2 regions of the Sphaerisporangium aureirubrum genome follow, and region 2 is predicted to be linked to the other one. Evidence: predicted binding sites of a transcription regulator. Region 2 holds the regulator's gene; the other holds the start of a gene.

Region 1 (3,408 bases), on a different contig from region 2:
TGCATCGCCCACGGGTCCGCGTCGCCGTCCGCCTCGGGGCCGGTGCCGCCGGGGGAGTGGGGGCCGGGGAGGGCCCGGGGGGAGTCCAGCTCGGTCATGTCCTCGACCGGGACGATCACCTGGACCTCGATGACCTTGTCGGACGGCGGCTGCACCACGGTCGTCGGGCGGGAGCCGCCGAGGAACGCCGCGATCTCGCTCACCGGGCGGACCGTGGCCGACAGGCCGATGCGCTGGGCCGGCTGCGGGAGCAGCGCGTCCAGCCGTTCAAGGGTCAGCGCCAGGTGGGCGCCGCGCTTGGTGCCCGCGACCGCGTGGACCTCGTCGACGATGACGGTCTCGACCTCGCGCAGGGCGTCGCGCGCCTTGCTGGTCAGCAGGAGGTACAGCGACTCCGGGGTCGTGATCAGGATGTCGGCCGGGTGGGCGGCGAACCGGCGGCGGTCCTCGGCGGCGGTGTCACCCGAGCGGATCGCCACCGAGATGTCCGGGACGGGCAGCCCCATGGCCCGTGCCACCTGCCCGATCCCCGCCAGGGGCGCCCGGAGGTTGCGCTCGACGTCGACCGCCAGCGCCTTCAGCGGCGACACGTACACCACCCGGCACCGCCGCGGCCCCGCGCCGTCCTTTTCCTTCTTGGCGCTCTTCCCGGCCTTCGGCCCGGGGCCCGCCGGCTGCGTGCCCTCGGCCATGCGGGCGGCGGCCAGGCGGTCGAGGGACCACAGGAACGCGGCGAGGGTCTTGCCCGAGCCGGTGGGGGCCACCACCAGGGTGTTGTCGCCCCGGGCGATGGACCGCCAGGCGCCCTCCTGCGCCGCCGTGGGCGCCGCGAAGGCCCCGGTGAACCATCGCCTGGTCACCGGTGTGAAATGGTCGAACACCGAAACGGTCACCGTCTCATCATGCAACCCGCCACCGACAGAAACCGGCGCTCCCGTCCCGGACGGACCGATCCGCCGCTCAGGGACCTCGCCGCCCACCACGGGCGAGTCCGGCCGTCGTCCTGCCGGAACCTTTCGGCGCGGGGGCGCCGATGTGGCCGCCGGCGGGCTTGACACCGAGGACCCGGGGGACGTCACCTGAGAGCATGGACATCGACTACGCGGCGATCGATGCGGCCCGGGAGCGCATCCGGGACCAGCACCTCCACGCCCGGCGCCCGGAAAGCAGCGCCCGCGGGCTGCACCACTTCGCACTGATCTGCTCCGACGTCGAGCAGACCATCGAGTTCTACCAGGATCTGCTGGAGTTCCCGCTCACCGAGATCTTCGAGAACCGCGACTACAAGGGTTCCAACCATTTCTTCTTCGACATCGGCAACGGCAACCTGCTGGCGTTCTTCGACCTGCCGGGGCTGGACCTGTCGGAGTACCAGGAGGTCCTCGGCGGCCTGCACCACATCGCGATCTCGGTCGAGCGCGCCAAGTGGGAGAAGCTGCGCGGCAAGCTCGACGACGCGGGCATCCCGTACCAACTCGAGAGCGACGCCTCGATCTACTTCCGCGACCCGGACGGCGCCCGGCTGGAGCTGCTCGCCGACCCGCTCGGGGAGATGTACGGCAACAAGGTCATGTGAGCGGGCGCCCCACGCGGTGCGGCCGGGGTCCGGTCAGCCGGGGACCGCGACCATACTGGTGGGATGCGCCTCACTGAATTCTGGAACCGGATGAACCACCACTTCGGTGAGCGGTACGCCGAGTCCTGGGCGCGCGACTACGTCATCGCCCAGCTCGGCGGCCGTACCGTGACGCAGGCCTTCGCCGAGGGGGAGTCGGCCAAGAACATCTGGCGCGCGGTGTGCGACGTGGTCGACGTCGACCCGCGGCTGCGCTGAGCCCGCGCCCCCGGCCCGTCTCGGGCACGGTGGAGACGGCCCCGTCCGCGTCCGGCGAGCCGCCGGGAGTTCCCCCACGATCGAACAATAGTTCGCTATATTGAGAGCTGCCGACGCCCCGGTGCCGCGGGTTCCGGAAATTGTCGGTGCCACCCCGTAGCTTCCCAGGCGACGGAACGACTTCGACACCCTCCAGGGGGCATCCCATGGCAGCCAACGACCGCGAGAAGGCTCTTGAGACTGCGCTCGCTCAAATCGAGCGGCAGTTCGGCAAGGGCTCTGTCATGCGCCTCGGCGATGACGCCCGGGCCCCCATCGAGGTGATCCCGACCGGGGCCATCGCGCTCGACATCGCCCTCGGCATCGGGGGCTTCCCCCGGGGCCGCATCGTCGAGATCTACGGCCCCGAGTCCAGCGGTAAGACCACCGTGGCGCTGCACGCCGTCGCCAACGCCCAGCGGGGAGGCGGCATCGCGGCGTTCATCGACGCCGAGCACGCCCTCGACCCCGACTACGCGTCGAAGCTCGGCGTCGACACCGACGCGCTGCTGGTCTCCCAGCCCGACACCGGTGAGCAGGCCCTCGAGATCGCCGACATGCTGATCCGCTCCGGCGCGATCGACCTCGTCGTGATCGACTCTGTCGCGGCGCTGGTGCCGAAGGCCGAGATCGAGGGCGAGATGGGCGACAGCCACGTCGGGCTCCAGGCCCGGCTGATGTCCCAGGCGCTGCGCAAGGTCGCGGGCGCGCTCAGCAACACCGGCACGACCGCCATCTTCATCAACCAGCTCCGCGAGAAGATCGGCGTCATGTTCGGCTCGCCCGAGACCACGACCGGTGGCAAGGCGCTCAAGTTCTACGCCTCGGTCCGCCTCGACGTCCGCCGCATCGAGACCCTCAAGGACGGCACCGAGCCCGTCGGCAACCGCACCCGGGTCAAGGTCGTCAAGAACAAGATGGCCCCCCCGTTCCGCGTGGCCGACTTCGACATCCTCTACGGCTTCGGCATCTCCCGCGAGGGCGGCCTGATCGACATGGGCGTCGAGCAGGGCTTCGTCCGCAAGGCCGGCGCCTGGTACACCTACGAGGGCGACCAGCTCGGCCAGGGCAAGGAGAACGCCCGCAACTTCCTGAAGACCAACCCCGACATCGCCAACGAAATCGAAAAGAAGATCAAGGAAAAGCTGGGCGTAGGCCCCCGCATCGACACCCCCGCCGAGCCCGCAGCCGCCGCCACCACCTCCCCCGCCCCCACCCGCGCCCCCAAGGTCCCCAAGCCCGGCGACGTCTGACCGTCCCCGCCCCCTTGGAGCTGACCCACCATGCCCGCAGACCATCCCCACCCCTTCTTCGGGGACAACCAGAGCGAACCTCCCAAGGGCGAGAACGGCCAGAGCGGCCCCTCCGGCCGGAGATCCGGCCGCTCCGGCTCTTCCAGACGGAAGTCCGCCACCTCCGGGTTCTCAGGGCGTGGGTCCAACGGCTCTGGTTCCCCAAGACGGGGGGCCGGCCGGTCCGGGTTCTCCGGCCAGGAGGACGGCCGACTCGGCACATCCGAGTCGGCTCGCTCCGAG
Region 2 (3,408 bases):
ACCGAGCCACTCACCGTCTCCGTCATGATCTCCCCCTTCCGGGGCCCTGGAGCCCTTGTTCCTGGAACACACCGTCACACCGCCCTGCCCCCCGCGTGGGGGACGTGTTCACCGTCTCGCCGGCCGTCACGCCGGCTCCGCCTGGCCCGCCGCCCTCGCGTCGCGCGCGGCCCGGAGCTGCTCGATCTCCGCCTCGAAGTCGGCGAGCGTCTCGAAGCCGCGGTACACCGAGGCGAACCGGAGATACGCCACCTCGTCCAGGTCGCGCAGCGGCCCGAGGATCGCCAGGCCCACCTGGTGGGCCGGGATCTCGGCCGCCCCTCTGGCCCGTATGCTCTCCTCGACCCGCTGGCCGAGCTGGGCGAGGGAGTCCTCGCTGACCGGGCGTCCCTGGCAGGCCCGCCGCACCCCGGCGATCACCTTGTCCCTGGAGAACGCCTCGGTCACCCCGCTGCGCTTGCTGACCATCAGCAGCACGGTCTCCTGCGTGGTGAACCGGCGTCCGCACTCGGGGCAGGTGCGCCGGCGGCGGATCGCGGCGCCGTCCTCGGTGGAGCGGCTGTCGATGACCCGGGTGTCCGGATGACGACAGAACGGACAGTGCACGTGTCACCTCCCCCGCCCATGCGGAACAGGCCGGCGCACTCGTCGATCTTGACTCGGTGCGCCGACGGAAACACAACCTATGGTGAACCACATCGGTGTAACTACTAGATGTTGTGGTCTAACCGTAGGAGTGCCGCCGCATGAACGCAAGTCGGCGCGACCCCTACGCGCGAACCACCCCGCCCATCAGCGATAACGGCACCGCGGACGGCGTGTCGCACCCCTGATCCCCTGCCGCACCCCTTGCCCCACCAGGCACGACCCGGATCCGCTCGCGGCGCCGGTGCAGAACCTTACGGAGACCGGCCGGGCGTGATCGACTTCGACACCCGTCCGGCATAAGATCGCAAAAGTCGAACACGAGAGCGATCGAACTCCCGTACGATGGCGGGCACGATAATGCCCGATCAGAGGCCCCATTATCGAACACGTGTTTGATGACGATCTTGAACGGAGTTATTGTCGCCGTGTGGGCGGCATTGCAGGCATGGCAGGCACACGGCGGCCGGGCTGGGCGGGCGCCACGGACCGAGCGCCTCACCGGCGCCCGGTGAGGAGGAGTTCATGAGCGAGCAGGAGATCGGCGCGGTCGTCAGCGACCTGGCCGTGCGAAGGCGTGACGAGCTCGGTCTCACCCCGAGGCAACGCAAGATCCTGGAAGTGATCCGCGACTCCGTGCAGCAGCGGGGTTATCCGCCCTCGATGCGCGAGATCGGCGAGGCCGTCCAGCTCACCAGCACCTCCAGCGTCTCCCACCAGCTCACCGCGCTCCAGCGCAAGGGATACCTCCGCCGCGACCCGCACCGCCCCCGTGCCCTGGAGGTCCGCCTGCCCGGCGAGCCGGCCCTCTGGGTCGACCCCGTCGGCGACGGCGAGGACGAGCCGCTGATCAGCAGGCCCACCGCCGCGTTCGTCCCGCTGGTCGGCCGCATCGCCGCCGGTGGCCCCATCCTCGCCGAGGAGCGCATCGAGGACGTCTTCGCGCTGCCCAAGCAGCTCGTGGGCGAGGGCACGCTGTTCCTGCTCCAGGTCGCCGGCGACTCCATGATCGAAGCCGCCATCGCGGACGGCGACTGGGTCGTGGTGCGCCAGCAGCCGGTCGCCGACAACGGCGACATCGTCGCGGCGATGATCGACGGCGAGGCCACCGTGAAGACCTTCAAGCGCAAGGACGGCCACGTCTGGCTGGTGCCGCAGAACCCCGTCTACGACCCCATCCCCGGCGACGAGGCCACCATCCTCGGCAAGGTCACCGCGGTCCTCCGCAAGCTCTGACCGGGTTCCGGCAGAGCGGCCGGGTCAGGCCTTCCTGACCCGGCTCACCAGCGATCGGCCCCCGGTCAGGGGACGATGTTGACCAGCTTCGGCGCCCGCACGATCACCTTGCGGGGCGCGCCGTCCAGGTACGTCCGCACCTTCTCCGAGGCCAGGGCCAGCTCCTCCAGCGCGGCACCGGAGATGTCGGGCGAGACCTCCAGGCGGTCGCGCACCTTCCCCGCCACCTGCACCACGCAGGTCACCGACTCCTGCACCAGCAGCGCGGGCTCGGCGGCCGGCCAGCCGGCCCGGGTGACCGACGGGCCGTGTCCCAGCCGCTCCCAGCCTTCCTCGGCGCAGTACGGCGCGACCAGGGACAGCAGCACCGCCAGGGTCTCGGCCGCCTCGCGCACCGCGGGGTCGGCCGCGCCTGGGCCCGTGTCGATGGCACGGCGCGCCGCGGTGGTCAGCTCCATGGTGCGGGCGACCGCCACGTTGAACTTGTGCGCCTCGACCAGCCGGGTGACCTCGTCGATGGTGCGATGGGTGACCTTGCGCAGCTCGGTGTCGCCGGACGAGAAGTCCGCTCCTGGCGCCGACGCGGCCCCGGCCTCCGCCATCACCCGGAACGCCCGGGCCAGGAACTTCTGCGACGCGGCGGCCGAGACGTCCGCCCAGTCGATGTCGTCCTCGGGCGGGCCGGCGAACACCATGGTCAGCCGGACCGCGTCCACGCCGAACGCGTCGATCTGCTCGCCCAGGTCGACGCCGTTGCCCAGCGACTTGGACATGGCCTTGCCCTGGTTGACGACCTGGCCTTGGTTCAGCAGGCGCAGGAAGGGCTCGGGGAAGTCCACCATGCCCATGTCGTGCAGCACCTTGGTGAAGAACCGCGAGTACAGCAGGTGCAGCACCGCGTGCTCCACACCGCCGACGTACTGGTCGATCGGCCCCCAGCGGCGCACCTGCTCCACGTCGAACGGCGCGTCGTCCAGCTGGGGCGAGCAGTAGCGCAGGAAGTACCACGAGGAGTCGACGAAGGTGTCCATCGTGTCGGTGTCGCGCAGCGCCGGGCCGTCGCACTTGGGGCAGGCGACGTTGACCCAGTCGGTGGCGCTGGCCAGCGGCGACACGCCCTTGGGCGCCAAGGCGTCGCCGCGCAGGTCGGGCAGCGTGACGGGCAGCTGGTCGTCGGGGACCGGCACCTCGCCGCAGTCGGGGCAGTGGATGATCGGGATGGGCGTGCCCCAGTAACGCTGGCGGGACAGCAGCCAGTCGCGCAGGCGGTAGTTGACCGCCGCCGCGCCGGTGCCGCGCTCGCCCAGGATCTCGACGATCCGGGCGATGGCGCCGGTCTTGGTCAGCCCGTCCAGCGGCCCGGAGTTGACCAGACGGCCCTCGCCCGGCGTCGCGGTGCCGCTCTCCGCTGGGTCGGGCAGGCCGGTCTCGACCACGACCCGCACCGGCAGGCTGAACTTCAGCGCGAAGTCCAGGTCGCGCTGGTCGTGCGCGGGCACCGCCATGATCGCGCCGTGGCCGTAGTCG

What was found. The regulator LexA, encoded in region 2, represses DNA repair genes until DNA is damaged. The targets are predictions, from matches to a motif close to TCGAACANNTGTTCGA.
Region 1: a site for LexA is predicted at 1,915-1,930, ahead of recA (recombinase RecA). Genes of this name have one in related genera too.

The regions. Positions count from the first base shown of each region.
Region 1 is NZ_JBHSRF010000046.1:22,297-25,704, forward strand. Features, by position in the region: gene ACFP1K_RS25955 (ATP-dependent helicase) at 1-893, opposite strand, end outside; gene ACFP1K_RS25960 (VOC family protein) at 1,088-1,576, shown strand; gene ACFP1K_RS25965 (DUF3046 domain-containing protein) at 1,640-1,834, shown strand; gene recA (recombinase RecA) at 2,041-3,126, shown strand.
Region 2 is NZ_JBHSRF010000002.1:212,588-215,995, forward strand. Features, by position in the region: gene ACFP1K_RS02360 (vitamin B12-dependent ribonucleotide reductase) at 1-26, opposite strand, end outside; gene nrdR (transcriptional regulator NrdR) at 127-606, opposite strand; gene lexA (transcriptional repressor LexA) at 1,171-1,881, shown strand; gene leuS (leucine--tRNA ligase) at 1,947-3,408, opposite strand, start outside.